DNA from 2 places in the Marinobacter sp. KMM 10035 genome. Region 2 is predicted to be linked to the other one. Evidence: riboswitches for the same ligand, from Rfam matches in the RefSeq annotation. Region 2 holds a riboswitch; the other holds the start of a gene.

Region 1 (15,801 bases), on a different contig from region 2:
TCGAGGAAAAAGGGAGACTCTGTAAAAGTTTGTTATTTAACTGGTTGTTTTTTATAAACTTGCTTCTTTCAACCTGCCTAAACTGACCTCGAGCGGGATGGCGGGGACACGCACTATTAGATCGGTTTTAAGGTTTTCGATCATTACGCCCACTCTCTCTGAAATTTATAGGAATTTTCATTTTCAGAATTGACCTAACGGAGAAATTAAAGCAAACCACTGTATATAAAAACAGTAATTAGGTGTAATATGCCCGTCACAGTTCTTGGCGACCATAAGTCGCTCGCTCAAGCGTGGAGGAAACCTATGACGATGTCTCACCCCATCTCTTTTGTTACGGTTCGACGCCAGTTCGATTTCCGAAGCATAGAGGTCGGTCGCTGGGTGACGCCTTCAGAGCGGGATCGAGCTGCTGATCGGTTTTACCGGGCTCTGTGTGATCTTATGGCAATTCTTCAGGGGCCCGAGAGCCTGATATCCCTTCGTGGATCTCTTGGCATGCAATACGGCATTGGTGGTCGGCCCGGGGTATCCGCTCACTACATTCCATCAACCCGTCAGCTGGCACTCGCAAAGAACGCCGGCGCCGGCAGCCTTGCGCATGAGTGGTTCCATGCGTTTGATCATTACATGGGGAATAGAGCCTTTCACGGTTTAGGTAAGCTTGCGTTTGCCTCCAGCGGCTGGCTCGGTAGCGCCAAGCAGAAAAAGCACCCTCTAAACAGCCTGCTCAGCACCTGCTTTAAAACAATTCTGCTGACTGAAGACGGAACATCACCTAGCCCCCTGTTTCAGGCATCCAAGGAAGCCGACAAGCAACTAAGGGTGCTGTACTACGCAAAACCAGAAGAGCTTTGCGCCCGGGCGTTTGAGGCGTTCATCGAAGACAGCACACCCAACAACTCTTTCCTGGTGCGCGGTACTGTGTACTCCGATGAAGCTAGTGCAGGCCTTTATCCAAATGACGTGCATCGCCAGCGGATCAACGACGCATTTCAAGACTATTTTTCTGCCCTGGGTGCGGCCTTGTATCGGGAACAGGCGAAAGCGGGATAGAGCGCGCATGGCCCGACCACGCTAATGCATTTACCCACTCTGTCCTCAACGGCTAAACGATGGGTAGTCCTTACGCGCCTCGGAGCGTCGGAAACTGTCAAACGCCTCAATCTCCCATGGGCGCATGGCCATCAACAGGCTCACCCCGAAACGATGCTCCAAGGGCAGCGCAAGATCTTCCTCATGGCAGTGCCTAAACTCCAGAGCCAAACGCTTGAGTTTCTGCTGAACCAGCTCGTTGGACTGAGCAGACAGCATGCCACTCACAAACAGTCGCAATTCACCAGGCTGATTAAACCGGCATTTCAGAAAATCCTGCTGCACTTCAGCCTCGAAAAAGCGCTGTATAGGCCCGCCCGGCTGCCAGGCGAAATCATGACTGAGCAACAACTTGAATCGGTTACCGGGTAGCAACTCCAGTACCCCCATACGATCCAGCTTGGCGAGATAACCAATCAAATCGGTTTCAGGCACATCGTAAACCTGATGGATCTCCTGAAACTGCCAACGGTTCATGGCGCAGACTGCCACCAGTAACAGTCGTACATCCGACACCAGTTCCCGCTCTTGCTCCAGACTCAGCTGCTCGACTTCAAGCTCTGGCGACAGCTTGCGAACAACATCACTGATCTCCATCCCCATCAGTGCGCAAATTTGATCAAGACGCTTGAGCGAAAACTGCTTCTCAGAAAACAAACGCTTAACACTCGCCTCCGAGAGATCCAGAGCCTCAGCAACGTCTTGATAGGTCAGGCCATGAGACCGTAGCTGCCGTTTAAGCTCACCAACAATGGCACTGGTTTGCGCCATGATTCACCTCCCATTAGGTTCCCACTCGAAAAGGTATCACTATTCGATACCTGATAGATACGGTAGCAATACCTTTGGGGATTCACTCGCGACGCATCCAGTGATAGCGCAAAGTTCGGCTGTCCCAACAACAAAGCCAACGAGGAAAACATCATGGATAGCGAACTGAAGAGCAACTCAAACTCCTGGGTATTTTTTGTGAAGGTTTCATTCGCGATTGCACTATTTGCCGCCGCTGCGGGCGTGGTGCTTGCGCCCGTTGATATCGTGATAAAAGGTTACATGGCGATCAGCGCTCTGTTTCTCGTCAGCACCACCATCACATTATCGAAAACGCTGCGTGATGAGCACGAGCAACACCGAATCGCGAACCGCATTTCCGAGGCTCGCACCCATCAGCTGCTAAAAGAATACGGGGAGTAACACCATGAGTATCTGGCGCAAAATGAACACGCTATTCAGAGCATCAGCCCACGAACCAGTCGCAAGGCTGGTAGACGCGAACGACATTCGCATCTTTGAACAGGAACTGCGGGACGCCGAGCAAGCCATTGCCCGATCAAAGCGAGAGCTGGCGCACCTTATGGCTGAGAAAACCCGGCTGGATCGCGACAACACCGGCCTGCAAGCTGCTATTAGCAAACGGGAGCAGCAAGCCAGCCAAGCATTGGAGCAAAACGAAGAAACCTTGGCGCTGGAGCTGGCCAACTTGATTGCAGAGGATGAAACCGTACTGCAACGCCAGCAGCAACAGCACGCAAAGCTGCAGCAACAGGAAAGCGAGCTGCGCCGCCAACTAAGGGATTCCGGCCGTGCGCTGAAACACTTCTACAGTGAAATGCGTCTGGCGAAAGCCAACCGACACGCCGAACAGATCACCCGCCAGCTTCGGGGCCACGCAACGGGATTACACAGCTACATGGAAGACCTGAACGTATCAGCCGATCGGATTCGTGCCCGGCAAACCGAGGCCGAGGACGTAGAAGCCGCTTTGACCGAGCTGGATGAGGAACAACAGCACGGTGACCTGGATGCCCGCTTGAAGGCCGCCGGCATCGACAACGGAGTGAGCGATGGAGCGAAAGTTCTGGAGCGATTAAGGGCTGCGCAGGCTCAGATTGGGCAGGCTGACAACAGCCAGCCTCAACCATGAGTGAATCGAGTCAGGCTGCCGTGTGGTGGCCTGACTCCGCAGAAAGTCACAACCTCACCCGCTTGTAAAATATAACAAAGATTAACACAGCTTTGCATGAAAGAACTGACGCTTGCCCATACACTGAGTGACGGATTATTAATCTTGAACAACCCTTGATTTGAATGAAAAATAATCAGCTTTCGCTATATGTGGACAAGATTTAAGTAGGCCGGCTTTATTGGCACCCAGGGACCAGTTTTTGATCGGAACCAAAACGCTCACAAAGAGCACAACTGAAAAAGGAAGCGAAATGGAAAGTACCAATGTTACAAGCGTCGGCACTGAAACAGTTCAGGCATCCACCGGCATCAATGAGTCCGAGAAGCAATTTGCATTAATTGTTTATATTCTTCAGGCCGTCAGCATCTTTATCGGCATCACAGGCATAGTCGGGGTGATTATGAACCATGTTAAAAGCGGTTCATTAACTGACCCTGTCGTTAAATCCCACAATAGCTGGCAGATCCGCACTTTTTGGTGGATGTTCCTGTGGAGCGTACTGTGCATAATTCTGACAACAGTCACGTTTGGTATTGGCGCAATTCTGTTCCTCGTTCCCATTATCTGGTACATCTACCGAGTTGTTAAAGGCCTCCTGCGCCTTAATGAAGGCAGCTCAATCTAAAACGAAATAGCCGACCTGAAAAAACCACTGATTCCCGAAGAGTCAGTGGTTCAGTCCCCGCCAAATACCCCGCCGCGGCCACCCCGGAGAAGCTACTCCAATTGTAGTGGTCAACACCTAACTACGGCGGCAATCCCATCGTCCATTCGGATACGCACTCTATTTAGCAGTAAGTGGTTCAGAATAGCCCACAGAGTTCTGCAACTGCTGATGGAGACTTTGAGGATGCGGTAGTGAAGCTGATCAGGAACTGCGGCCTAATTTAAATGGCGAGCTAGGATCAACCCTTTGACAATAATCGATTTCGCCATTAATACGCCGGCTCTGACCGAAAAATGCTAAGCGACTGAAAACAAGGAGAAATAATGGAGGCGCGGGTCGGAATCGAACCGGCGTACGCGGAGTTGCAGTCCGCTGCATGACCACTCTGCCACCGCGCCTAAAAAGATCGAAGGAATCGAGTCTTTGTGCTCTCAGGTTGGCATTGAGAGACTTGAGGAAATTGGAGCGGGAAACGAGATTCGAACTCGCGACCTCAACCTTGGCAAGGTTGCGCTCTACCAACTGAGCTATTCCCGCCTCAAGCTTATCGAAGCAATGCCCCGACAACGGATGCGTATTCTACGGATTACGGCCCTTTCGTCAATACCTTTTTTTAAGTTTTTGTTTTAACGGATGTTTTTGAGCGTTTTTTAACCAGAAACACTCTGGATCTTCAGTGCTTCGAGGTCTCTTGGCTCAACGCCCAGATCCCGCCATTTTTCAGGATGACAGGTAAACAACAATATCTGGTGGCGTGTGGCTGCGTCAAACAGGATGCGTTTCATGCCATCCAGCCGCCCTGCGTCGCTGTGTACAAGGGTGTCATCCAGAATGATCAGCGTGGGTCGCCCTGCCTCCTGCAGCAGGTCTGCATAGGCCAGGCGACTGATAAGCCCCATCTGTTCCCTGGCGCCAAAGCTTAGCTCGGCCATCTGCCCCAGCTCGCTTCCCCGGCTGAATTTGCCGGGCATCAGGTTTTCGTCAACTTCCAGGCTGGCTTCGGGGAACAGAACGGTCAGGTAATGATCCAGATGTTTCTGCAGCGGCGCCTGCAACCGCCGAGTAAGAGCCTGTCGCTTCTCAATTAACAGGTTCAGAAGAAGGTCTAACGCCTTTGCTCGCCTATCGAGTTCCAAATATCGACGGTTGGCGTGCTCCAACTCTGCAACCAGTTCGTTATGCTTCTCTTCAAGCCCCTCCGCACCCCAGGCTTCAAGCCTTGCACGAATTTCGCTCAGTTCCAGGGCCCGCTTCTGTTGGGCAGCTTCCTGGTGCTCAGCAGTAGCGCGGTAACGCGTTATGTCTTGCTTCAAAAGCTCTGGACGAGCTTCTCGAATCAGGGTTTCACGGTCTTTCAAGGAGGCTTCGAGTTCTGCGTTCTGCTTTTCGGCAGTAGCAATATCGCGAGCTATGCCTTCTATCTGTGATTGGCGCTCTGGGCTGTTCAGCTCATCCTGCATGCGTTGCCATTCCCGCATTGCCGTTTCGCTAACGTAGCGGGCTTTATGCAGCAGGCCTTCCTGATTCCTCTGCCCGGCCTCCGCTTCCGTCAATCGTACTTCCGCTTGTTTTAGCTCCGCCTCTGCTTGGCTGAGCGGCTTGGCGACAACAGCGGACGCTGCAGCTTCTGGCAAGGCTTCAAGCTCAGTGGTTCGGGCGAGCAATTCGGACTCAATCTCAGATCGGTCAGAACCAAGCTGGTCGACGCCTTTGGGCGCCAGGGATCTCAGAAGGTCATCAAAGCGCTGTATCTGTGCTTCAGCATCTTGAAGTCGCGTCAGCTTCAATTCCGCCGCCTCAACAGACTCAACTGCCAGCTCTGTGAGCTGCTGCGTCACAGATTGCGCCAACCGCTCGAGCTGTCGTCGGAGGCTGGCAAGATCGGCGCCACCGGGCTGAATGCCAAGGTCACCGATACCTGGGATCGCGAGCACGCCTTGCTCCAGCAGAAGCTTCTCACCCTGCCCCTCAACGCTCTGCCCATCCAGATCCAGTGATGCGCCTGGCTTCAGGTTCCAGGTAACACGGGTGGCTACGGTTTGGATTCGAATATTCGCATCGTCAAGTTCACGTTGATTCTTCTTTAGTTCTCGTAATGCGCCGATATCTATGAGGTTTATCTTTCTAGTATTTCGTGCTAAGTCCAGCGAAACCTGAATGCCTTTGGCCTCTTCCTGGCGTTGTTTCAGTTGCGCCAGATCCGCTTTCAGTCTGGCGCAGTCCTTCTCCAGGCGCTCCCGTGTATCTCTGAGATGGGCCTGCTGCACGGTTTGATTGGCAAGCTGGTACTGGCTGCGCGCTGCTTCAACCTGCTTAACCAACTCAGGGCTGGCGAGTTCTTCCTGCTCGAGTTGTTGTTTTGCCTTGAGATAACTCTGATGACGCAGCTCGAGCTGATCACTCTGATTGCGCCAGTGAATCTGGCTTTGCTGAAGCAAGGAGAGGTTTTGCTGAATCTGTTTTTGCGACTCGATTCCCCGAGCTTGTTGCTCCTGCAGCGCCTCAACTTCACGGTATTTTGTTTCTGCCAACTGCATCTCGCGCCGAGCCTCTTCCCATGGGCGTTCGCGATTGGCTTGTTCATGTTCAGCGGCCAGAGTCCCCAATCTATCCACTTGAGCCTGGTATTGCTCAACCCGTGATTTCAGGTCCGATACCTGTTGTTGCAGTGTCTCCCGAGTATTCGCGAGCTCCAGATAGTCGCCTCTTGGTCTCCCGGTTGAAGTCAGCAGTTCTTTGCGCTGCTGCTCCACGGCCTGGATAATTTCATCACCGCCACTGCTGGCGACTTCACCTACCAGGTTGTTCAATGCGGATTTCAGGTGTCCACCGGCGTGCAGTACGGCGTTCTCAATGTTTTGCCCGGTTCCCTGTTCAACCCAGAGCAAGCCCGGGATTCCCCAGTGCTCTTCTTTACTGGCGCCCTTTTTGGGGAACTGGTAGCCCAGCAACTCAGCCAGTTTTTCTTCGGCTTCTTCGCCGCTGAAGGTTTCGTCATCTACCTTCAGATCACAGCGATGACGCTTAAGGAAACGCTTGTCCAGTTGCCAGTGCTTGCCCCCGTGCTCAAATATCAGTTCAACTGTTGGCGCGGCAGAAGAATCGCCCCACGGGGCCAGTTCATCAGCGGATTTGGACCGGTAACGATCAAAGAAGGCGGCGCGAATGGCGCGAACCAGCGTGCTCTTACCGGATTCGTTAGGGCCGTGAATCAGGTTAATGCCGGGCTGCAGGCTATTCAGCTCCAGGCCTTGCCTGAATTGGCGAAACTGCTCAACACGTAAACGCTGGAGTTTCATTGGGCCACCTCCGCGTCTTTTCGTTTGAGCAGGCCTGCAAGAATGCCGAGCGCGTCCCGTGCTACGGCAGCCTCCTCATCTTCTTCAGTCGTCTGTTGGCTCTCCCTCAGTTCTTGAACCACTTCCCCGAGGTATCCGTCTGCACGCAACTCGGCAATGTCGTCTTCGGTGGGCTCCAACTGCAAACCACTTCGATCACAGGTAACACTGCGGTAGCGGGCTTCTGCGACAGACAGTGCTTCGGTCAGTTTTTGGTCGCCGGCCAGTGTGAGTGTGCCGGTAAGTTTCAGGTCTAGAACCGAAGCCTCGGGCAATTGGCCTATGCGAATCAGCAGTTCGTCCAGATCGGATGGCACAGATAGAGTCTCCCGCCACTGGTGCCATTGATAGCGGGCGGTTTCATGGCGGGTCACTTGCGGTGTCGCACCGGGGTTTTCGATATCAACAGTCAACACGTACCCGGCATCGTTATTGCGAAAACGCTCAGGTTCCGGCGTACCGCTGTACCAGGTTCGTTCGTTTATTTGCTTAACGCCGTGCCAGTCGCCCAAGGCTAGGTAATCCAAATTAGCTGTTGTGGTTCTGTCGGGGGCGATGGGGTTGGTGGAATCAATTTCGTCCGGCAGCAAGCCTTGAACGCTGCCGTGGGCCAAACCTATGCGAAGCAAATCGGGAGGGGTTCCCATTTCAGCAAATGGCTGGGTCAGGTCGCCATAGGTGTGTCGCTGGGTTAGAGGCGCAGACAAAACTGCAATGCCCTGCTCCGGCAAGGATGTCACACCCGACTCAAGTGCCAGGTGAACGTTCGAAGGAACGGCGCCAAGGCGCTTTGCGCGAGTCCACACACTCTCGGCAAGTGCCGCATCGTGGTTGCCTGGCAGCATTACCCAAGGGCCAGCGAAACCTCTGGTGGCATTAAACACGCGCCTGATGGTGCGATCAGACACTGTTTGGGCATCGAACACATCGCCTGCAACCAGTACCGCATCGCACTGGTGTTCAGTGGCCAGCGCCGCCAGCCGCTCGATGGCTTCATATCGTGCTTCAACCAATGCCGCGCCATCTTCGGCGTCAAACCGGCTGTAGGTTCGGCCCATCTGCCAGTCTGCTGTATGTAAAAACTTTGGCACCTGCGTTCTCCTTGCCTCTTACCATTGCCAACCGCCAGCATGGTACACTTTATTCAACTCAACGGGGTGCCGGGCAAATGCCGGGCTGAGACCATACCCGCGGAACCTGATCCGGATTATGCCGGCGAAGGGATTGAGCACTCACCACCCTCGGTGGGGCCCGCGACATGGCTGCCAATTATGGCCACCCTTAACTTGTTGCGGAGGTTATACCACCATGCTCATCCGAGCGTTTGCACTGTTTCTGCTTGCTTTGGCGTTTGCGCCTGCACACGCCCAAAAGGCAGCCACCCTTACCGTGTATACCCACCCCTCTTTCGCCGCAGAATGGGGCCCGGGGCCAGCCGTTAAGGAAGCCTTTGAGCAGACGTGCAACTGCCAGGTCAACTATGTGGTGCTGGACAGCGGTGGTGACATTCTCCAACGCCTGCGCCTTGAGGGCAAAAGCACTCAGGCCGATGTGGTGCTGGGCCTGGACACCGCCACCATGGAAACAACTCGACAAACAGGCTTGTTGGCAAACCACGAAACCGATCTTTCAGCCCTGAACCTGCCCATCAACTGGCAAGACCCGGTGTTTGTACCATACGACTGGGGCTACTTTGCATTCGTTTACGATACCGAACAGCTGCCTAACCCACCAAAAAGTCTGGAAGCACTGATCGCTGCCCCTGACGACCTGAAGATCATCATCCAGGACCCTAGAACCAGCACCCCCGGCCTTGGATTGCTGCTCTGGATGCGCTATGTATACGGCGACCAGGCGGCCGAAAAATGGGCACAACTCAACGGCAAGATTCTCACCACAACCAAAAGCTGGAGCGACGGCTATTTCTCGCTGTTCATGAATGGCGAAGCGCCGATGATTCTTTCCTACAGCACCTCCCCGGCTTACCACATGGCCGTAGATAAAACAGATCGTTACCAGGCCGCTCAGTTCGAAGAGGGTCACTATCTGCAAGTTGAAGTGGCTGCCTTGGTTGATTCATCCGATCAGAAAAAACTCGGGCGTGAGTTTCTCGACTTTATGCTGAGCGCGGATTTTCAAAGGCACATTCCCCTTAAAAACGTGATGTACCCGGCTACCGATCTGGGCGATGAATTGCCATCTGTTTTCGACAAGCTGATTCAGCCAGAAGAAGCGCTGTATTTTGACCCCAAAACCGTAACCGATAACCGCCGCCAATGGATGAACGAGTGGCTGGATGCCATGACACGGTAATCAAGGCCCATGAGCAGTCTCGCCAAGCGCCAGCAACACGCTTTACCTTCGCACTCGACACCCGGGCGGCCTGCACCTTTCAGCCGCCCCGGGTGGCAGCTCTGGCCCGGGCTTACGATCGCCAGTGCGCTGGTGCTGCTTTCGGTGGCGGGGCTGGGCGCGCTTATCTGGGAGGCTTCACTACCGGATATCAGCCAACTCTGGCAAAGCCGCTATTTGCGAACCGTGGTTACCTTTACGATTTGGCAGGCGTTTCTTTCTGTTTTACTCAGTCTTCTTGTGGCTATTCCGATTGCCAGAATCCTCGCCAGACAACCTGCGTTTCCGGGGCGTGCTGTTCTGCTTCGGTTGATGGAGCTGAGCCTGGTGCTCCCTTCGATTGTTGCGGTGTCTGGATTAGTTAGCGTGTACGGGCGCCAGGGTTGGCTCACTGGCTTTGCCAGCGACTGGCTTGGCGTTTCCTGGAACCTCTACGGCATCAACGGCATTGTGCTGGCCCATGTGTTTTTCAACGCGCCGTTGGCCGCACGGATTCTGTTGCAGGCCATTGAAGGCGCGCCGCCATCACAACTCAGGGTTGCCGCCCAGCTCGGGCTTGGCCGTTGGTGGTATTGGCGAGCGGTGGAGTGGCCTGCCATCAAGCCTGTCTTGCCTGGTGTTGCGGCGTTGGTATTCACATTGTGCTTTACTAGCTTTGCCATAGTGATGACCTTGGGCGGCGGCCCAGCGGCAACCACCATTGAAGTTGCCATCTACCAGTCTTTGCGATTCGAATTCGATTCCGGCCAGGCAGCACTACTTGCCATGGTTCAACTTATTATTTGCGGGTTCCTCTGGTGGCTGGCAACCCGCCGCGGGCTTACGGCTTCCCTACTGCCAGACAGGCGCGTTGCGTCGCACCGAACCAAAGCAGGCAGCTCCCTCCAAGCGCGCTTGGCAGATGGCACCGCCCTCGGATTGTTTGTGCTCTTTCTGGTAATGCCGCTTTTGGGCATTTTGACTAGGGGGCTTCCCGGCATGGGCAGTGCTTTCTTTCCGCAAGGCAGCTTCTCGGTTAATCCAGCCTTACTTGACGCCACAGTGAGAAGCCTGGCAATCGCCCTGCCCGCCGGGTTGATGTCTGTATGCGCAGCCCTGCTGATTCTGGCTTCCGGAACAACGTCGAAGAGACCCGCTATCACCCGATTAACTGATGTAGCTGCGTATTTACCCCTAATTATTCCACCGCTGGTTCTTGGCACAGGCCTGTTTCTACTTTTCCGCCCTAGCCTTGGCAGCTCAAGTGAAGGGTTGGTGCTGGTTACGCTAATCAACGCGATGATGGCTCTGCCCTTTGTATTGCAGATGCTCAAAGGCCCACTGGGGAGCCTCGACTCCGCCAGCCGCCAGCAAGCAGATCAGCTTGGCGTGCTGGGCTGGTATCGCTGGCGATGGCTGCACTGGCCAAGAATGCGCAAGCCATTGGCTTTAGCCATGGCCTACGGCACAGGCTTATCGCTGGGCGACTTCGGGGTTATTGCGCTGTTCGGCACCCCGGGCCAACCTACCCTGCCAGTGTTGCTGTATCAGCAGCTTGGCAGTTACAGAATGGATGCCGCAGCCGCCACCGGGCTCTGGCTTGTGTTGCTTTTGCTCGTGCTGTTTAGCGTTTTTAACAGGTTGGGATCACCGTTACACAAAACCGGTTTGGCGACTAAATCACCCAGACGTGTTCCGGAGCCTGAACATGCTTGAAGTAAGAAATCTGATATTTGCATACCCGGATCAGGAATCTCCATGGAATTTTCATTTCACCGTGGAGCCAGGGCAGTGCATTGCGATTCACGGCGCCAGCGGATCGGGCAAGTCCACACTGATGAACCTGCTGGCAGGTTTTCTTGAGCCACAATCCGGCGACATCCTTTGGCAGGACGAAAGCCTGCGCCAACGCGCACCCTGGCAACGACCAATCACTAGCGTGTTCCAGGAGCACAACCTGTTTGAACACCTCAATGTTGAGACGAATATTGGCCTTGGCATCCACCCGGGGCTAAAACTCACATCCGAGGATCAGCAGGCTATCGAACAGGGACTGGACAGCGTTGGTCTTGAAGGTTTTGGCAAGCGCTTACCCGGAGACCTTTCTGGAGGCCAGCGGCAGCGTGTAGCCTTATTACGGGCGTTGCTGCGCCAAAAGCCGATACTGCTTCTTGATGAACCACTTACGGGGTTGGACAGCGATGCGCGGCATCTTCTTCGACAATTGCTGCTAGAAGAGAAAGCTCGGGGTACACTCATTGTGCTGGCCAGCCATGATAAGGAAGACCGTAAGCTACTGGCAGATAGCGTTCACAGACTCTAAGCTAGTAAGCTAATAAACCAACCTTTGGAATTCTGACACCCGTGCCCAACAGTGCCAGTTCCCCGGAACATGAAAAGCCCTCATCGCATCACGGTCGGCCAGGATCTCTGGCGAGTGAGAATGGCTACCTGCTTGTTCAGGGCGATTGGACTCTGGCTGACTATAAAGCACTCAAGAAGCATATTGAGGCCAGTTCAGGCCAACAGTGGGCCGCAGAACGAATCGACCTGAAAGGTCTGGGGCAAGTTGATACAGCCGGTGCATCGCTTCTGGCCACCCTGCTGGGGCCGAACACTCTCATTGCGCTGACAAAACGGGATGACCACACCCCGACTACCCTGCCCCGGGAGCAACGTGCACTTCTGTATGCAGTGGCAGATGCAATGCGAGAAGAGCCACCCCCTGAGCCTGAAGGTCTTACGCCGGTTGTTGAGTTTCTCACCGAGACTGGCAAGAGAGTTGCGGCCGTTTGGCACCTGGCTTACTTGTTGTCCGGATTTGTTGGGCAGATTATCGCAACGCTGGTGGTTATTCTGCCGCGACCCAGTCGCTGGCGTGTCACACCGTTCGTCGCGGCGATTCAGAATACCGGGCTCAACGCACTTCCAATTGTTGCTCTGCTTACGTTTCTGGTTGGCGCCGTAGTCGCCTTCCTGGGCGCCACGGTTCTCAAAGATTTTGGCGCTACAATCTACACCGTCAATCTCGTCGCCTTCTCATTTTTCCGCGAGTTTGGCGTTTTACTTGCGGCCATTTTGCTTGCAGGCCGAACAGCCAGCGCCTTCACTGCCCAAATAGGCGCCATGAAGGTAAACGAAGAGTTGGATGCTATCCGCACCTTGGGGCTGGATCCGGTTGAATTACTCGTTATTCCACGAATTCTGGCCATGATGGTCAGCCTGCCTATTCTGACGTTTGTGGGCGTTATCGCCGGCTTGGTCGGCGGTGGCATGGTCTGCGCGCTTGCTCTCGATATTTCTCCCACTCAATTCATGGCGATTGTAGAACGTGACATTGCACTCAAGCACTTCCTTGTAGGCATGTCGAAAGCGCCAATTTTTGCTTTTTTGATCGCGGCCATTGGCTGCCTGGAAGGGTTCAAGGTTGGCGGCAGCGCTCAATCCGTTGGTATTCACACCACCTCCGCCGTGGTGCAGTCGATTTTTATGGTTATTCTTCTCGATGCGGTAGCTGCACTCTTCTTCATGGAAATGGGCTGGTAAACCATGGCAGAGCCAATCATTCACGAAACCAAAAGTCGCCCTGCGCCGGTTATTGAAGTGCGAGGGCTTGATAACCGGTTTGGCAGCCATGTTGTCCACAAAAACCTGGATCTGGATCTCGTCAAAGGCGAAATTCTGGGCGTTGTAGGCGGCTCAGGAACGGGTAAATCGGTACTCCTGAGAAGCATCGTAGGTTTACTTAAGCCTTCGGCTGGCCGTATACGGGTTTTTGGGAAAGATCTCGGTGAGCTCAGCGCAGTAGAACGTTCGAAAACCGAGCAACGGTTTGGCGTTTTGTTCCAAAGAGGCGCGCTGTTCACCTCGTTGAATCTCCTTCAGAATATTTCCTTGCCATTGATTGAGCACTGTGACCTGTCCCGCCCGGATGCAGAAGAGCTTGCCCGCATGAAGCTCGCCTTAACGGGCCTTCCGGCGAATTCTGCCCTTAAGTACCCATCGGAACTCTCTGGAGGCATGGTCAAGCGCGCTGCCTTGGCTCGGGCGCTGGCGATGGATCCGGAAGTTTTGTTCCTGGATGAACCAACTGCAGGGCTCGACCCTATTGGCGCGGCCGCGTTTGATAAGCTGATCGTTACCCTCCGGGATGCGTTAGGGCTGACTGTGTTTTTGGTCACCCACGATCTGGATACGCTGTATACAACCTGCGATCGAGTGGCGGTGCTGTCACAAAAGAAGGTTCTGGTGGCAGACACCATCGAAAACGTTGCCGCTACAGACGATGCATGGATTCAGGACTATTTTCAGGGCCCCCGCGGGCGGGCCGCCAGTTACGCATTTCGTGCTCTAGATACGAGCCGGTTACCGGAGTAAGAGGCTATGGAACCAAAAGCACACCATCTGATAATCGGGCTATTTACGCTCACCGCGGTGATTGCGGCATTGTTGTTCGCATTGTGGCTGGCAAAATCCTCTGCGGATCGCGAGTGGTCGTACTACGAAATTGTATTCGATCAAGCCGTGGGTGGTCTCTCCAAGGGTAACCCGGTTCTTTATAGTGGCGTTGCCGTGGGCGATGTACTGGAGCTAAAACTGGATCTGGACAACCCTGGCCATGTTCGGGTTCTGGTTCGCGTCGAACAGACAGTTCCTGTACGGGAAAATACCCGCGCGGGTTTGGTGCTGGCCAACATTGCGGGCAGTATGAGCGTGCAGTTCAGCGGGGGCAGCAAAGATAGCCCGGTGCTGATTGGCACCCGAACCAATCCGGCGCAAATTACCGCCGAACCTTCAGCGTTTAAAAGCTTACTGACCAATGGTGAAGCAATACTGACCAAGGCGGAACAACTGCTTACCAGCGCAAACACGCTGCTTTCGAACGAAAACACCGAGAACCTGACAGCGATTTTCCGCAACACCCGCGAAGCCAGTGAATCTTTGTTAGGCAGCCGTGAACAGTTGGTGGCCCTGCTAGCACGGATGGATGATGCAAGTCAGCGTGCTGCTGAAGCCGCACTGAAGGTGTCCAGGGTGTCGGATAACGCCAACGCTCTGTTGCAGAACGAAGCAAAATCGGTGCTAACCAGTATGAACTCAGCCATGACCCGAGTTCAGGAAGCGGTTGTGCGTATCGACGATCTAACCAAAAAGAACGAAGGCGCTCTGGATTCAGGGCTCCAGGGAATGGGCGAACTAGCGCCTGCACTTAGAGAACTTCGTGGCACCTTGAGAAACCTGAACCAATTTACCCGCCGTCTGGAAGAAGACCCCAGGGGTACTCTCTTAGGTGCCCCAACAATCAAGGAGGTGTCCCGGTGAGCCGTTCAGTTATACAGAAGTTTAAGGCTGCGGGTATCGCGTTGGCGATTTCAGGCTCAATGGCCGCTTGTACGGTATTTCCTGTACCAGAAGCGCCGAGGGTTATGGACTTTCCCACCCCTCATACACTCAACGGCAACACCGCCAGCAGGTCTGAAAGCCTGCGAATTGATACCCCGATGGCATCCGACCCATACAACAGCTCGCGGATTCTGGCAAAACCTCTTCCGTGGGAGTTCAGGGTGTATGGGGGAGTGCGATGGCGAGATACGGTACCGATCTTAGTGAGGGACATGCTGGCAGGTGCATTCAGGGCCAGCGCAAGCTTTCAGCATGTGGTCATGGACCCTGCTCCAGGCAGTGCAGATCTAAGCCTCTCAACAGAAATCAACGCCTTCCATGCGATCAATCAGGGTGACAGCGCTCGGGTAACCCTATCGGTATATGGGCAGTTGGTTGATAACCGGTCACAGGCAATTCTGTGCTCAAACAGCTTCACTGTATCTACACCGGCTGAAGACACGAGCATTGAGGCAGTGGTACTAGCCTTTGGTAACGCGGGAGAGCAGCTTGCAAATGAGCTTATTGCCTGGGCAACAAACTGCGACGCTAACCCGAGCTAGTCGTTCTCAGGGAATAGATCTGGCCACGCAGCTTTGATATACAGCCCCATAGACCAGAGGGTTAATATGGCGGCGATATACAACAGCCCCACGGCAATATCTGAGAGCAGCTGGCCAGGGGGGAATGCCAGCAAGCCAACAATCGACGCCATCTGCGCAGTGGTTTTAATCTTGCCGATATAAGACACAGCAACACTTGCCCGGCTGCCGATTTCAGCCATCCATTCACGCAAGGCGGAAATCACAATTTCACGGCAGATAATCACCGTGGCTGGAATGGTCAGCAAAATTGCCGAGTATTCCTGAATCAACATCGCCAATGCCACTGCCACCATCAATTTATCAGCAACCGGGTCGAGAAACGCGCCGAACGGCGTGCTCTGGTTAAGCTTGCGGGCAAGATAGCCATCCAACCAGTCCGTTGCCGCAGCCAGCGCAAAAATTGCTGCACTAACCATA
Region 2 (15,801 bases):
GACGTTGCCAGACAGAGCCAGCGTCCGGTTTTTCTATGGGCTCAGCAAGCGCTTACGTTTGACAGCATGGTTGCGGAAACTTTTGGTATTTACAGAGAAGTGATGGGCACAACGTGACTATGCTCAAGGTTTTGATTCTATCGGACGGTGTCCCTGGCCATGTGAGCCAAGCGCGGGGTCTGGTGGATTGGCTTTCGACGCGCTATGAGCTTGTTTGCGTCGAGCAAACAGTGGCATTGCGTGTCAGATCACTATCTCGGCTTTTGTTGCCCTATGTGCTCAGAATCAACCGTGCCGGCCCGCACATTGGTACAGTTTTCTATGACTCTGGCATGCTCGGCTCTGAGACTACGCGCCCGGATCTGATTGTGTCCGCGGGTGGTAATACGTCGTTTTTGAATGTAGCACTGGCTCGAAAGTGGTCTGTGCCCAATATCTTTCTGGGCTCCGGCCGCAGGCTGCATTCGAGTGAGTTTTCGGCGCATCTGACGCTCGAGCCAACGGGGCAGTCGCACAACATCGTTATGGATCTGGTTCCAACAGCAACGAATCCGAGCGAGCCGGCAGAGAATGGGGGTGCGCTAAGAGATAGGCTGCAACTGAAGAATAGGCAGCCACTTTATAGTCTTGTTGTCGGTGGTGATGGTGCCGGTTATTCTTTTGATGAAACCACATGGAGCCAGATTGGTGGCTTGGTTGAAGGTTTGTCCAGGCGCGATAATTGCCGGTGGCTTGTGACGACTTCCCGGCGCACTGGCTGCGCTGGTGAGCATTTACTAAAGAAGGCTCTGCCGGTTTCACTGTTGGCGGATTCGGTTTGGTGGAGTGAATCGCCGAGAAAGGTAATGAATAGCTATTTGGACGCGTCAGATGCGGTGTTTGTTACTGCGGATAGTATGACAATGATCAGTGAAGCCATCGCGAGCCAAAAGCCGACAACTGTTCTGAAGCCTGCGGATGGAAAGCCGCCTGAGCGTTATCATAAAGCGCTTGAGCGGTTTGAGTTGGCAGGATATTGCAAGCTGTGGACGTTAGGGGCGGCCATGCCCAGTTTGCCAGCCAACGCCAATATCGATAATCATGCTCGAGATCTTTTGCTCTCACGACTGGAACAGCAGATCCCCAGCTTACTTCGACACTCTTTGGCATCTAGTGCGCGTTAATTTAGAGTGAGCTGATTCTGGCTTTTGCTTTAAGGAGATTCTGGTAAACCTCCAGTGTCGCCTCCGTCTGCGCTTGCAGCCGAAACCGATAAGGAATTTCGATATCTGATGTTTCGCTGTTTAGCAGCCTTACTGCCACCCTGGCAAACTCATGGGTGTCATCAGGTGTCACAAGCCCATCCCGAAAACACGCCTGCAGTGTTTCTGCGGCACCGCCACGGTTAAACGCAACTACCGGCGTGCCGGAGGATAGCGCTTCGGTGACTGTGCGGCCGAAGGGCTCGGGCTTTGTCGACATGTGGCACACCAGGTCGGCGAACAGATAGAGTTCCGCCATATCGTCCCGCTGCCCAAGGAAGGTTACCTTGTCGGTAAGCCCGAGCTTCGTGCGGTGCTGTTCGAGTTCCTGCATGAAGCGCTCTTTGCCGGGCTCTGCACCGCCAACAATAATGCCGTGGCAGTCTGCCTGTTCGCGGGTGATTTCTGCCATGGCTTCAAGAAACTGCAGCTGGCCCTTCCAGCGGGAAATCCGCCCCGGCATCATGAGAATCCGTTTGTTCTCAAGGTGTGGGAATTGTGTAAACAGTGCTTGTCGCCATGCGTCGTTCAGCTCTCGTTGTTGAAAGTAATCCACATCCACGCCGCGCTGTATCACGGTCAACTGTTGCTCTGGCACCTTATAGTTTTCGGTAATGTAGCTGCGCACACAGTTTGATACTGCGATCACATGGTCGGATTTTGCCATGATGGCGCTGTAGGGATTCACGGAGTACATGCCGTGGAAGGTTGAAATAATCAGTGGCTGCTGGCGCGCCGGCAACCCTTTACATGCCAAACGCACGATCCAGGCCGGCATGCGCGAGCGCACGTGGATAATGTCTGGTTGCAACTCCCGTATCAGGTTTCGCATGGGGCGAATTTGCCCAAAAGACGCAGGTGATTTGCGATGAATGGGCATTTTGACGTGGGTTGAGCCCTGTTCCTCAAGGCGCTCCACCAGAGGGCCGCCACTTGATACAACATAGGATTCGTGGCCGTGCCGCACAAGGTCAGCCGCAAACTCTACAGTTCCCCGTTCTACTCCGCCGCTGTAGAGCGCCGGTAATGCTTGGAGAATCCTCAAGGAGACGTCCTCTTTGATCTTTTCTGCTTTTCAGTGCGTGGGGTAAGCCAGCGCTCAATCACCCATTGAGCCGCTCGGTCTGCTTCCCAGAAAGTCTCTTCCCGGCCAGTTTTGCCCCCCATCACTGTTGCATGATCGCTCCAGCGTGCTACATGGCCCGCTTCAACCAATTGTTGCACGCCTTTGACCACACGGCTTTCGGAACGCTCAGGTAGCTGGAACAACCCGGTTGGCACGCCGGATGTGGCAGCCTCACACGCCATGGACATGCTGTCAGGTGTTACCCAGATGGCCCGGGATGCCGCAATGTTGTGGTTTAGCCAGTCTTCATGGGTTTTGTCAGGGTCTGCTACGGTAATTTTGAGGCTGGCAAGCTCGCTCACTCTCTCCCTGAGAGCTTGCGGTGTTCTTCTTGAGCCGCTGATCGTCCAGCGCCATTGGGGGTATTCTCCGATCAGATTTATAACTTGCCCGAAAACAATGTCATCGTCCCAGTTGTAATGGGGTGATGGGCCGCCGAGTAACAACAAGGCTTCGGGCTTTTCGGTAATTCGGGCAAGGGGAGTGACTGTGTTAATGACACCTTCTGTGATCAGTGTGTCTCCGTTAGGTGCAATGCCATCATGGGCAGGAATGATGGTTCCGTCGATCCAGCTGCGCGGGAACCCGGGTTTCATGATGACCAGAGTTTTGGTGTTCCTGAGCCGCCGCAAGGACAGCAGCAGTTTGTGAGTGCCTGTGCCGGCTGCGATGATCAAGTCAGGGTGGGGGAGGGACTTGTCCAACGCAGGCGGCATCGCCAAAAGTGCGCGCCACAATGGAATACGGATATCTGGCGCTGATAACCAGAACAGGCTTGCGCCAACTTTTACCCGTAGCCGATTGCCAAGGCCCTTTAACTGATTCCGGTGCCCGGGTTTGTTGTCTGTGAGCAACCATATTACCGGTGCTGCTGACGTGCTATTTGTCGCCATAAAAACCTGGGTCGTTTATATCTGGCCGCGTTTTGAAGCGGCGGTGCATCCAGAGGTACTGGTCGGGCGCTCGCCGAATCTCGCGCTCAAGAATCTGGTTGATCTCGGTCGCATCCTGCATGTCATCGCCGCCCGGAAAAGGCTCCAGCGGGGGGTGAAAGTAAATGTCGTAACCGGGTTTATCCTGCCGCCGGAAGTGGCTGAATGGAACCACCATACAGTGGCTGCGCGCAGCAATACGAGATGTGGCCGTGATGGTGCCAGTCGGTATGCCGAAGAATGGCGCGAAAACAATATCTTTGCGGCCATAGTCCTGGTCTGTTGCGTACCATACGGTCCTGTTTTTTTTAAGGCTGCGGAACAGGCCGCGAAGATCCCGTGCACCCAGAGCTGTTCCATACCGGCGCTCCCTTGCGCGGGTCATGATGGCATTCATCAGTGGGTTGTTGTGGTCTCGCTGCATTACGTCTGCTTCAATGTACTCGGTAACCAGGCTGCCTCCAAGGTCCAGGGTGCTGTAATGGCCGCCAAGCAGGAGCACACCGTTGCCTTTGGCCAAAGCTTTGTCCAAATATTCCTTTCCGTGAACTTCCGTTATCCCCATAAGCTTTGCCGGGTTCCGAAACCAAGCTATGCCCAGCTCCATCAGGCCGATTCCGTTTGCGATAAAACTATTACGAACCAGTGCACCTTGTTGTGCCTGCGTGAGCTCAGGAAAGCACAGTCGTATATTGACCTCGGCAATACGGCGCCGCCGCTTGGCAAAACGCCATGCGAGAAGCCCTATGCACTTGCCAAGCCACCACTGGAAGCGAATGGGAAGCTGGGCCGCGCACCACATAACGGCAATTCCGATCCAGGTCGGCCACCAGCGGGGGTGGCGATAGGCTGAGTAATCTGTATTTCGCGCCTGGTTGCGGTGTTTTTTCTTCACTTGAAAACCTGTCCTGCTAGCTCAGTGAGTTGCTGCTTTGGCTATGTTGCCCAGCATGGTCAGTCGGAAGCAAATTATCAGGGTTTGCGCTATGATACCGCACTGATTTGCAGGGGGTACTGCGTGCTTCAACTTATCTATTCACAACTTATACGCCTGGCGTTGCCGTTTATTCTTCTGCGTCTGTGGTGGCAGGGCCGCCAAGCACCCGAACTCCGCATTAATTGGCAGCAGCGCTTGGGGTTTGTGCCCCGAGCCAGCGGCACGGTTGTTTGGGTGCATGCCGTGTCGGTAGGCGAAACCATTGCCGCTGCGCCCATGGTGCGAAGACTGCTCGCTCGCAATCCCAATATTACTATCCTGATGACTGCCATGACCGACACCGGCCAAGCACAGGCCATGAAAATGTTTGGCGATCAGGTGCAATATGCCTATGCCCCCTATGATACACCCGGCGCGATTCGGCGCTTCCTGAACCGGGTTAATCCCAGAATACTGGTTATTATGGAAACGGAGATATGGCCGAACATGATTCGCCAGAGCCGGTCCCGTGGGGTTCCTGTCTTCCTTATCAACGCCCGGCTTTCCGAGCGCTCTGCGCTGGGTTATGAGCGCGTCAAACGCCTGGTTGCGCCGATCATGCGCAGTATTAGTTGGGTGGCTGCGCAGGCTGAAAAGGATGCGGAGCGTTTTCGACGAATAGGAGTTGCGTCATCCAAAGTAGCTGTTACTGGCAGTGTAAAATTTGATGTGGATATTCCTGACTCAGTGCGGGCAGAATCGCGGGTACTAAAGAGCAGTCTATCTGTTCGTCCTGTATGGATTGCCGGTAGCACCCATGAAGGTGAGGATGCCCAGTTGCTGGCGGCACACAAGCAACTTCTGCACCATAGGACCGATGCACTATTGATTGTCGTGCCTCGCCACCCTGAGCGCTTTGAGTCTGTGGCAGAGCTGATCAGCAAGCAGGGGTTCTCTCTGGCGCGTCGATCTTTGGGGGATGAGCCCTCGAGTGCTCAGGTATATCTGGGCGACACCATGGGTGAGCTGATGATGCTCTATGGCGCCAGTGATGTGGCATTTGTGGGCGGCTCATTGATTGAGCGTGGCGGACACAATCCTTTGGAGCCGGCGGGCTGGGGAATTCCCGTTGTTTCCGGACATAACGTGTTCAATTTTGAAACCATCTACGAACGGCTTCTTGATGATGGTGGGGTAACCATGGTTAGCGATGCTGATGAGCTGTTTTGCCACCTGCGCGCACTGTTCAGTAATGCTGACGAGCGTCTAGCCAGTGGCCAGCGCGCATTGTCGGTGGTCAACAAGAATAGGGGCGCATTGGATCGGGTCGTTGATGGGATTATCGAGCGGGTTTGAATCGGATTGGCGTGGAGAGCCTGCGCGTTGTGGGTGGGGAGGCGTACTCCCCACCCTGTCTTGATCTTCGTTCTGGCTGCGTAACTTAGCGAGTCGGGTCTTGCAGAGTTTCTTTGTCGTTAGCCAGAGCCTCAATCCCGGGGGCCGTAGCGCTCAGCCACTCGTTCAGCTCAATAAGATCCCTCGGGCTAAGCGTGCCGGCAGCCTGCTTTAGCCGAAGGGTATTTGTTACATAATCGTAGCGAGCATTGGCATAATCATTCAATGCCACGTAGTAGGCGCGCTCTGAATCCAGTACCTCGACGATGTTGCGGGTGCCCACGTCATACCCCGCACGGGTCGCGTCCAATGCGCTGCGACGGGAAATGATGGTTTGCTTCAACGCAGATGCGGTCTCTACGTTGTTGTTTACGGTCAAGTACAGGCTGCGAGTGCTCACTCTTACGTCGCGGCGTGTTGTATTCAGATCTTCCTGAGCTACCGTTACCAGCGAACGCTGCTGCCGAACGCCAGCTTGAGTACCGCCACCCATATACAGCGGTACGTTAAGCTCAAGGCCGATAACGCCCTGGGTTCCTTCCTGTTGAGTTTGCTTGGCGCCATCAAGTTCAGTTTGTCCATAGGAGGCGACCAGGTCGAGCGTCGGCATATGACCGGATTTTGCGACATCCAGATTAGCTTCGCTTGAATCCAGCACTGACATCGCAGCTTGTATCGCCCAGTTCTGTTCAAGAGCCGTCATTTCCCACGCGGACGGGTCCATGGGCTCTGGCTGCCCCAAGGGAAAGTTCTGACGCAAGTTCTGCAAGTCTTCGGAGTATTCGCCTGTGAAACGAGCCAGTTGCTCCCGAGCGATATTCGTCTGGTTTTCCGCCGCTATCCTTATGCTTCTGGCATCGTCATAGCTGGCGCGGGCTTCATAAACTTCTGTGATGGCGATCAGGCCAACATCAAAACGCTCTTGTGCCTGTTCGTATTGGCGGCGAATTGCTGCCTCGCCAGCCCTGGCAGTTGTTACCGTGTCTTGCGCCCGCAACACGTTGAAATACGCCGTGGCGACATCAAGAATCAGTTGCTGCTGCGCCAGGTTGTATTGAGCTTGCGCGGCTTCCGTCTGGAATTTGCTGGAGTCATACCGAAACCAGTTGTCCGCACGGAAAACGGGCTGAGTCAGGCGCACGCCGTAGTTGAATGCTTTATAGCTGTCTCCCTGGCCATTCTTGGCATCGAAATCCGTGTGGTTTGCATTTGCGTAGGCGCCAATTTGGGGCAGCAGAGTACTTTTGCTGATGTCGCTGCCTGCCTGCTGGGATTCAAATCTGGCCTGGGCTGCCGCGATGCCGGAGTCGTAAGAGAGTGCTTTCTCATAGGTCTCAACCAGATCTAGGGAAAGGGCCGGCTGAGCCGCCAATAGGCCGATAAGTCCGGAAAGCAATCGTTTCTTCATTATTACTCCTGAGTATGTGTGCGCGCCTACGCCCACCTGGGGCGCTGAAAAGGAATGCCAGATTGTCCCACGGTGACATGGGAGCAACATCGGTAATGGCATGGTTAAACAAGCCGGCTGAAACAATTTGACCATTATGGACAATAATTACGCTCAGCTCTACACTTGCATACAGCACTCACTTTGAGCGCTATAGATTACAGACTCGCGTCTTGACGGGGTGCTGGCTGTTTGACTTGTTCAGATAGCCGGCTGAGATTGCATCGCAGAACCCGCGACCTGATCCGGATAATACCGGCGTAGGGATTGAGACCAAGCTATCGAAGAGCCAGAAACACCTGCAAACTCTATGGTGTCGGCTCCCTCCGTCATGCGCGACCCGAATATCCAATAAAATTCCGGGAGCAATTGATGACCGATCTGCCAACTTACCTCAGTGATTCCGCGCGCGTAGATTCTGCTGCGATTCAACCCTTACCGGGCTCACGCAAGATATACGTACAGGGTAGTCGTTCTGACCTGCGGGTGCCTATGCGTGAAATATCCGTGCAGGATACGCCCACAGAAATGGGTGGCGAGAAAAACCCACCGGTGGTGGTGTATGACACCTCCGGCATATACACAGACCCTGACGCCACCATTGATCTGCGCAAAGGCCTTCCCGCCATCCGCGCTGCCTGGATATCGGAGCGTGAAGATACGGCTCCCTTGCCAGGTTACACCTCGGAATACACCCGCCGCAGAATGAAAGACCCTCAGCTTGACCCGCTTCGTTTTATGGACGAACGCAAGCCTCTCAGGGCGCTGGCAGATAAAAACGTTACCCAGATGCACTACGCCCGCAAAGGCATCATTACGCCGGAGATGGAATACATCGCCATACGGGAAAACATGAAGCTGCAGGAAGCTCGAGAGCAAGGCTTGGCGGATGATCAGCACCCTGGCCAATCTTTCGGAGCCAGTATTCCAGCAGAAATTACCCCCGAGTTCGTGCGCAGCGAAGTGGCCCGGGGCAGGGCAATTATCCCTGCCAACATCAATCACCCGGAATCCGAACCGATGATCATCGGCCGCAACTTTTTGGTGAAGATCAACGGCAACATCGGTAACTCAGCGGTTACCTCTTCAATTGAAGAAGAAGTGGAGAAACTCACCTGGGGCATCCGCTGGGGTTCCGATACCATCATGGATCTCTCCACCGGCAAGAACATTCACGAAACCCGCGAATGGCTGATCCGCAACTCACCGGTTCCCGTTGGCACAGTGCCTATCTATCAAGCTTTGGAAAAAGTAGGCGGTGTAGCAGAAGACCTCACGTGGGAAATCTTCCGGGATACATTGATTGAGCAAGCAGAGCAGGGCGTAGACTACTTCACCATCCACGCCGGAGTGCGCTTGCACCATGTGCCCATGACGGCAAAACGCACCACAGGCATCGTCTCCCGTGGCGGCTCCATCATGGCGAAATGGTGTCTGGCTCACCACAAAGAAAGCTTTTTGTACGAGCACTTCGAAGATATCTGCGAAATCATGAAAGCCTACGACGTCTCCTTCAGCCTAGGCGACGGCCTGCGCCCCGGCTCCATAGCCGATGCAAACGATGCAGCCCAGTTCGGCGAACTGGAAACCCTGGGCGAACTCACCAAAATTGCCTGGAAGCACGACGTACAATGCATGATCGAAGGCCCCGGCCACGTGCCCATGCACTTGGTAAAAGAGAACATGGACAAGCAGTTGGAGTGCTGCGACGAAGCACCCTTCTACACCCTCGGCCCATTGGTCACCGACATTGCTCCCGGCTACGACCACATAACCTCTGGCATAGGCGCTGCCATGATCGGCTGGTTTGGCTGCGCGATGCTTTGCTACGTCACCCCGAAAGAGCACTTGGGGTTGCCAAATAAAGACGACGTAAAAACCGGCATCATCACCTACAAAATCGCCGCCCACGCAGCCGACCTGGCGAAAGGCCACCCCGGTGCCCAAATTCGCGACAACGCGCTTTCAAAAGCCCGTTTTGAGTTCCGCTGGGAAGACCAGTTCAACCTCGGCCTCGACCCAGACACCGCCCGAGCCTTCCACGACGAAACCTTACCCAAGGAATCCGCGAAAGTAGCCCACTTCTGCTCCATGTGCGGCCCGAAATTCTGCTCCATGAAAATCTCCCAGGAAGTTCGCGATTATGCGGCTGAGCATGGTATTGACGAGATTTCAGCAGTGGATGCGGGAATGAAAGAGAAGTCTCGGGAGTTCGTGGAATCCGGGAGTAAGCTTTACGACAAAGTCTGAGCATAGTTTTTCAGGCATGTGAGTTCGGAGTAAACGCAGAATTTGCTAAGGAGAATAGAGCGTAAAATAACTTACGGATGTTGATCCCGTTTTGTGTTTAAAAGCGGACAGCACAAAGTTGAATCGGTTGTGGCAAGGACGGCTTTCCAAAACTGTGCGGAGCCATGGATGGCGGAGCCAAGCGTACATGGATGTATCTACAGCGTGTTTTGGAAAGCCGTCCTTGCCACAACCAGCCCCACCCAAAGCAGGCTTGCAATAAACAACACCAACCGGCTATCGTGCAAAACCGATTTCAAAACAGAGTAAAGCATGACCAAGCCGTTCCAGTTCAAAGCCAGCGATGTCAAAGTCGAAAAGCGCGAAACCGTCTTCCAGGGCTTCTTCCGCATGGACAAACTATGGCTGACACACCCGCGCTTTGATGGCCGAAACATGCCAGAGTTTACCCGCGAACTCTTTATCCGCGGCGACGCCACCTGCGTACTCCCCTATGATCCAGAAAGAGACGAAGTTGTACTGCTTGAACAATTCCGCCTGGGCGCAATAGGGCGCGATCAGTCCCCCTGGTTGTTGGAGCTGATCGCCGGAATGAACGAAGAGGGCGAAAGCAGCGAAGAGGTTGCTCAAAGAGAAGCTGAAGAAGAAGCTGGCCTCAGCTTCAGCAAACTCGAAAAGATCTGCGATTACCTGGTGTCCCCAGGCGGCACTACAGAAATGGTTTACCTCTACTGTGGCAAAGTCAGCACCGAATCCGCGGGAGGCCTGTTCGGCCTCGAAGAGGAAAGTGAAGACATTCGTGCCCATGTGGTTTCAGCAGATGAAGCCATAGCAATGATCAGTGATGGCCGCATCAATAACGCAGCGGCAATCATCGCCATGCAGTGGCTGCAGATCAACCGTGCCAGGCTGCGGGCAGGGTGGTAGCCATGAGTGAGTGGGCAATGAAACCCAAACGTTACGTGCCGGATCTGCGCCAGCTCGGTGCCTTGTGTGATGGCAATTACCAGCGTCTTTGCAGGCTGCGCCAACTGAGAGTAGACGAAAAGCCTATATCCGACATCGAGTTACATCGGGAAAATGAATATTTGGGCCGCGTTCGAATCCAGGTTCTGCAAACAGCCCGATACACTGAAACCCTCCTGCTGGAGCAGATCCATAACAGTGGGCGCTGGCTCAACAACCCGAAGATGACGGTTCGGATATACCATGACGCCACTATGGCAGAAGTTATCAGTTGCTATCGTGACACGCAGATCGCGCCGGTTAACGACTACCCAAACCGGTTCATGCACCATCCCGATGAGAAGGTTCAGGTCAATGGTTTTCTCGCAGATTGGCTTGAGTACTGTTTGAGATTTGGACACTTGCCCTTGGAGCACGCCACCTGGACGTCAGGTGAAGGTACCCGTTGAGCTCGTTTCTCATTCATTCGATGACACGCTGAGCATTGAAAGGGCGAATGTGGTTGGCAAATTATGCAAAATTTTGTCAACGTTGAGTCAGAATGTGACGCGGGTTCCAGTCATGAGTAATCAATCCAGTGGCTGACAACGTACACTCATTGTGATGACGTGGGAGCTAATAAAAATCAGCTGCCATTGAACCTATTCCTTAATCGATGGCTGTAAGCAGACCATAAGCATCATGACCTCAACGGAAGCCTCCCCGACACTTCGGGTACTGCAGTTAACGGATCCGCACTTGATGGCCGCCGCCGATGGCGCGTTGCTTGGTGTAAATACCCGCGACAGCCTCGAAGCAGTCATAGCTGAGGTACTCAAGACCCACGGTCAGCCAGACCTGGTCCTTGTGACCGGCGACCTTGCTCAGGACGGCTCGGAAGAAGCCTATCGCGTTCTTGGGGAGCGCCTTGGTGCGTTTAACTGCGGGTCAGCCTGGATTGCGGGTAATCATGACCAGGTAGCCAGTTTGAAAACCGTTGCTGCAGGTTACGGTGCAGACCGTCGGCATGTAATGCAGGGTGGCTGGCAATTCATTCTTCTGGACTCATCGGTGCCAGGAAAAGTTCACGGAGAGCTTTCTGAATCTGAGCTGGGGTTCCTTGAAGACATGCTAGAACAGCATCCGGATGTACCTGCGCTCGTATCTCTGCACCACCACCCCGTTGATATTGAAACGGACTGGATGACAGACATTGGCCTGCAGAATCGTGACGAGTTTTGGCAACTGATTGATCGGTTTCCTCAAGTAAAGATCGTGTTGTGGGGCCACATTCACCAGACCTTTGAGCAGCAAAGAAACGGCGTGCACTTGTTGGCTACGCCATCCACATGTATTCAGTTTACCTCCGGATCACGCAAGTTCTCTGTAGATGATCTGGCGCCCGGGTATCGTTGGTTTGAGCTCCAGGCTTCCGGCGACTTCACTACGGAAGTTTGCCGGGCCCGGAGTTTCGAGTTTGAGCTGGATCAGAACAGCACCGGTTACTGAGCCGCTTCTGTCAGCTCATTCTCTGCTACATTAACTCCCTCAATTTGCTCTCTCAGCTCACGGGCTGCCGCTACCATTGCTTCAAGAGCGGGTTTTACTTCTTCCCAGCGCCGGGTTTTCAGGCCGCAATCCGGGTTGACCCACAAACGCTCTGCCGGAATCCTCTCCGCTGCCTTGCTCATCAAGTCGGTTACTTGCGCCACGCGCGGAATATTCGGCGAGTGGATGTCATAAACCCCTGGGCCTATATCGTTGGGGTACTCAAAACCCTTGAATGCATCCAGCAGCTCCATGGCAGAGCGTGATGTTTCTATGGTGATCACATCTGCATCCATGCGGGCAATGGCCCCGATGATATCGTTGAACTCCGAATAGCACATGTGGGTGTGAATCTGGGTGTCATCCTGCACGCCATTTGCACTGATGCGGAAGGCTTCGATGGCCCACTCCAGATAGTTGTTCCAGTCGGATTGGCGCAGTGGTAAACCTTCGCGCAATGCGGCTTCATCAATCTGGATAATCCCTACTCCGGCCTTTTCCAGATCCTGTACTTCTTCACGTACGGCCAGTGCCAGCTGCAGGCAGGTGTCTTTGCGTGGCTGATCATCCCGCACGAACGACCAGTTCAAAATGGTGACAGGGCCGGTGAGCATGCCTTTCATGGGCTTGTCGGTCAGGGACTGGGCGTATTTGGTCCAGTCTACCGTCATGGCGTTGGGGCGGGTGATGTCGCCAAACAGAATGGGTGGTTTCACGCACCGTGAGCCATAGGACTGCACCCAGCCAAACCGGCTGAACACGTAGCCTTCCAGCTGTTCGCCAAAATACTCCACCATGTCGTTACGCTCTGCCTCGCCGTGCACCAGCACGTCCAGGCCCAGCGCTTCCTGTTGCTCAACACAGTAAGCAATTTCTTCATGGATCCGCGCGGTGTAGTCCTGCTGGCTCAGGTTGCCTTGGCGGAACTCCTTGCGAACCGCGCGTATTTCCGGCGTTTGCGGGAAGGAGCCAATAGTAGTCGTCGGATAAGCGGGTAGCTTGAATCGTTCCTGCTGCAGCTTGGACCGCGTGCTGAACGGGCTCTTGCGCTGGCCATGCTCCGGCGTGATGGCCGACAGGGCTTCCGCAACCGCGGGGTTGTGTACTCTTGAGGACTGGCGTCGACTCTCGATGGCGTTCTGATTGGCGGCCAGCTCTTTGGCTACGGCTCCTCGACCTTCATCAAGTGCTTTCGCCAGAGTGTTTAACTCCTGCAGTTTCTGCCGGGCAAAAGCCAGCCAGTTGCGCACTTCGTCATCCAGCGTGGTTTCACTTTCCAGATCAACCGGTACATGCAGAAGGGAGCATGAAGGTGCCAGCCAAAGACGCTCGCCCAGTTTTTCTTTTAATGGCTCCAGAAGATCCAGAGTGGCATTCAGGTCGGTTTTCCAGATGTTTCGGCCGTTGATAACACCGAGTGACAGCACCTTGTGAGCTGGAAGCCAGTCGGCCAGTTGGGACACCTCATTCGCTGCGTTGATAGCATCCAGGTGAATGCCCGCCACAGGCAGTTCGCAGGCAAGTTGCAGGTTTTCCCTTAGCTCGCCAAAGTAAGTGGTCAACAGCAGTTTTACCGGAGCGGTTTTCAGTTCGTGGTAGGCGAGAATGAAAGCATGCTTCCAGTCCGCATCTAGCTCGGTAACCAGTGCCGGCTCATCAATCTGCACCCATTCAGCACCCGCATCCGCGAGCTTCGCCAGTAACTCGGTGTAGACCGGCAGCAGCTTGTCGAGCAGCTTCAAGCGGTCAGATTCGTCTTTGGCTTTTCCCAGCCATAGATAGGTAACCGGGCCGATGATGACAGGCTTGGTGTTTACACCCTGAGCACGGGCTTCTGCCAGTTGCACCAGAATGCGATCAGCGTTCAGGCTGAAACTGGTATCGGCACTGAACTCCGGCACTATGTAGTGATAGTTGGTATCAAACCACTTGGTCATTTCGCCCGCATGGACGCTGCAGCAGGCGCTGTCGCTAGGGGAGCGGCCCCGGGCTACACGGAAGTACTCGTCCAGTTGCGAGCCTGCATGGACGCTGGCACGCTCAGGCAAATTGCCAAGTGTCGCGCTCATGTCCAGCACTTGGTCGTAAAGCGAAAAATCGCCTACCGGTGCCAAAGCAAGGCCTGCCTGCTCTTGCCAGTTTTGCGCACGTAACTCTGCGGCGGTTTCCTGCAGCGCTTGTTCGCTGGACTGGCCGTTCCAAAGTGCTTCCAACGCAAATTTCAGTTCCCGGCGAGCGCCGATGCGCGGGTAGCCGAGGTTGTGTGTAGTGGTCATCCGGAACTCCTGAATACGTGTTTGTTGGGTTGTTGATAGGAGTTGCCAGATTAGCGTTCCGGGTCAATGAAAAATAATGGTATTATTTCAGGGTTCCATTAATTCTATTCATGGGTCGCTGAATGATTGAACGTAACCATCTGGAAGTTCTCCGGGCTGTTGACGCTGAAGGCTCCCTGACGGCAGCCGCAAGCCGCCTTCACCTTACCCAGTCCGCGCTTAGCCACTCCGTTCGCAAACTGGAGCAGCAGCTGGGAACCCCGCTTTGGTTGCGAGAAGGCCGGCAGCTCAGGCTGACTCAGGCCGGTAGCCACCTGCTGGCACTGGCTAATCGCCTGTTGCCCCAGTTCGAACATGCCGAAATGCTCATCGGCCAGTTCGCCAGAGGGCAGGCAGGCACCCTGCGTATCGGGATGGAATGCCACCCTTGCTATCAGTGGCTGTTAAAAGTTGTTGGCCCCTACCTTGAGCAGTGGCCATCGGTGGATGTAGATGTAAAACAAAAGTTCCAGTTCGGTGGCATCGGCGCGCTGTTTGGTCACGATATCGACATGCTGGTTACGCCTGACCCCTTGCACAGGCCCGGATTGGTGTTTGAGCCAGTGTTTGATTACGAGCAGGTGCTGGTGGTTGCTGCGTCCCACCGCCTCGCAGGCAAACCCTGGGCAGATGCGGCGGATCTGGAAACGGAAACCCTGATTACCTATCCCGTGGCGATCGAACGGCTGGATGTGTTCAACCACATACTGGTGCCCGCAAACATGCGCCCCGCACGCCACAAAACCATTGAGACCACAGACATCATGCTGCAAATGGTCGCCGCCGGCCGTGGCGTAGCGGCGCTACCCCGATGGCTGGTCACGGAATACAGCGACCGGCTGCGCATTGTTCCGGTAAAACTGGGCAAAGAAGGCATATCCAAACAGATATTCCTGGGCTGCCGCGAGCGAGATGTGGGTGTGCAGTATCTCGATTCCTTCATGAAGCTGGCACGAGAGGTTCGCTGGCGCTAAGGTTTCGGTTACACTGCCCAAAATTTTTGTCAGGAATTACCCTTATGAGTGAAACACCTTCTGATCTCAAATACATCGACACCCACCAGTGGGTGCGCGTACACGCTGACGGCACTGCAACCGTTGGCATAACCGACTTCGCCCAGGAGCAACTGGGTGACGTGGTTTATATCGGTGTTCCGGAAGTTGGCGAAACAGTCACCGGCGGCGAAGAAGCTGGCGTGGCCGAATCTGTGAAGTCCGCATCCGATGTGTTCAGCCCGGTAACCGGTGAGGTTCTTGAAGTTAACGAAAGCCTCGAAGACGAGCCAGAGAAGGTCAACGAAGATCCGTACGGCGATGGCTGGATGTTCAAGGTAAAGCTTGCTGATAAAGGTGAGCTTGATGGACTGATGGATGCAGATGCCTACGCCGAGCATGTAGCGGCCGCCGAGTAATTATTGGCACTGGTTCGAAAGCAGTTATAGGCACCTCCAGTGTCGAAGCAGTCGGGGCGCACCTCCCAAAACTGTGCGGAGCCATGGATGGCGGAGCCAAGCGTACATGGACGTATTCACAGCGTGTTTTGGGAGGTGCGCCCCGACTGCGTTCCCAGCCCGTGTGTGGGTGTCGTAAGTTAATGTATAATTCCCGCCCTATTTTTCTCTACCCTAGGTGGCAGCAATGAATTTCCCGGTTTTATATCTACGCAAAGGCGCGGAGCGCAGGCTTC

Evidence for each region. Region 2 has a riboswitch for thiamine pyrophosphate ahead of thiC (phosphomethylpyrimidine synthase ThiC). Riboswitches for the same ligand answer to the same signal wherever they lie in the genome.
Region 1: it holds a riboswitch for thiamine pyrophosphate, as region 2 does, so the genes downstream of both, thiB (thiamine ABC transporter substrate binding subunit) here and thiC (phosphomethylpyrimidine synthase ThiC) in region 2, are expected to answer to the same signal.

What each region holds. Positions count from the first base shown of each region.
Region 1 covers NZ_JBBVMG010000001.1:2,620,192-2,635,992, forward strand. The annotation lists gene AADB16_RS11765 (CLCA_X family protein) at 307-1,056, shown strand; gene AADB16_RS11770 (helix-turn-helix domain-containing protein) at 1,102-1,866, opposite strand; gene AADB16_RS11775 (YiaA/YiaB family inner membrane protein) at 2,020-2,289, shown strand; gene AADB16_RS11780 (PspA/IM30 family protein) at 2,294-3,019, shown strand; gene AADB16_RS11785 (DUF4870 family protein) at 3,261-3,686, shown strand; tRNA gene AADB16_RS11790 (tRNA-Cys) at 4,053-4,126, opposite strand; tRNA gene AADB16_RS11795 (tRNA-Gly) at 4,190-4,265, opposite strand; gene AADB16_RS11800 (AAA family ATPase) at 4,379-7,027, opposite strand; gene AADB16_RS11805 (metallophosphoesterase family protein) at 7,024-8,157, opposite strand; TPP riboswitch at 8,210-8,307, shown strand; gene thiB (thiamine ABC transporter substrate binding subunit) at 8,375-9,379, shown strand; gene thiP (thiamine/thiamine pyrophosphate ABC transporter permease) at 9,389-11,113, shown strand; gene AADB16_RS11820 (ATP-binding cassette domain-containing protein) at 11,106-11,720, shown strand; gene AADB16_RS11825 (ABC transporter permease) at 11,762-12,943, shown strand; gene AADB16_RS11830 (ABC transporter ATP-binding protein) at 12,947-13,774, shown strand; gene AADB16_RS11835 (MlaD family protein) at 13,781-14,719, shown strand; gene AADB16_RS11840 (ABC-type transport auxiliary lipoprotein family protein) at 14,716-15,342, shown strand; gene pgsA (CDP-diacylglycerol--glycerol-3-phosphate 3-phosphatidyltransferase) at 15,339-15,801, opposite strand, start outside.
Region 2 covers NZ_JBBVMG010000004.1:85,704-101,504, reverse strand. The annotation lists gene AADB16_RS17400 (glycosyltransferase) at 1-117, shown strand, start outside; gene AADB16_RS17395 (ELM1/GtrOC1 family putative glycosyltransferase) at 120-1,163, shown strand; gene AADB16_RS17390 (glycosyltransferase family 4 protein) at 1,165-2,286, opposite strand; gene AADB16_RS17385 (mitochondrial fission ELM1 family protein) at 2,283-3,260, opposite strand; gene lpxL (LpxL/LpxP family Kdo(2)-lipid IV(A) lauroyl/palmitoleoyl acyltransferase) at 3,247-4,194, opposite strand; gene waaA (lipid IV(A) 3-deoxy-D-manno-octulosonic acid transferase) at 4,318-5,571, shown strand; gene AADB16_RS17370 (TolC family outer membrane protein) at 5,657-7,018, opposite strand; TPP riboswitch at 7,225-7,341, shown strand; gene thiC (phosphomethylpyrimidine synthase ThiC) at 7,430-9,307, shown strand; gene AADB16_RS17360 (NUDIX domain-containing protein) at 9,620-10,234, shown strand; gene AADB16_RS17355 (DUF1249 domain-containing protein) at 10,237-10,722, shown strand; gene cpdA (3',5'-cyclic-AMP phosphodiesterase) at 10,955-11,761, shown strand; gene metE (5-methyltetrahydropteroyltriglutamate--homocysteine S-methyltransferase) at 11,755-14,076, opposite strand; gene AADB16_RS17340 (LysR family transcriptional regulator) at 14,199-15,089, shown strand; gene gcvH (glycine cleavage system protein GcvH) at 15,134-15,526, shown strand; gene AADB16_RS17330 (class I SAM-dependent rRNA methyltransferase) at 15,753-15,801, shown strand, end outside.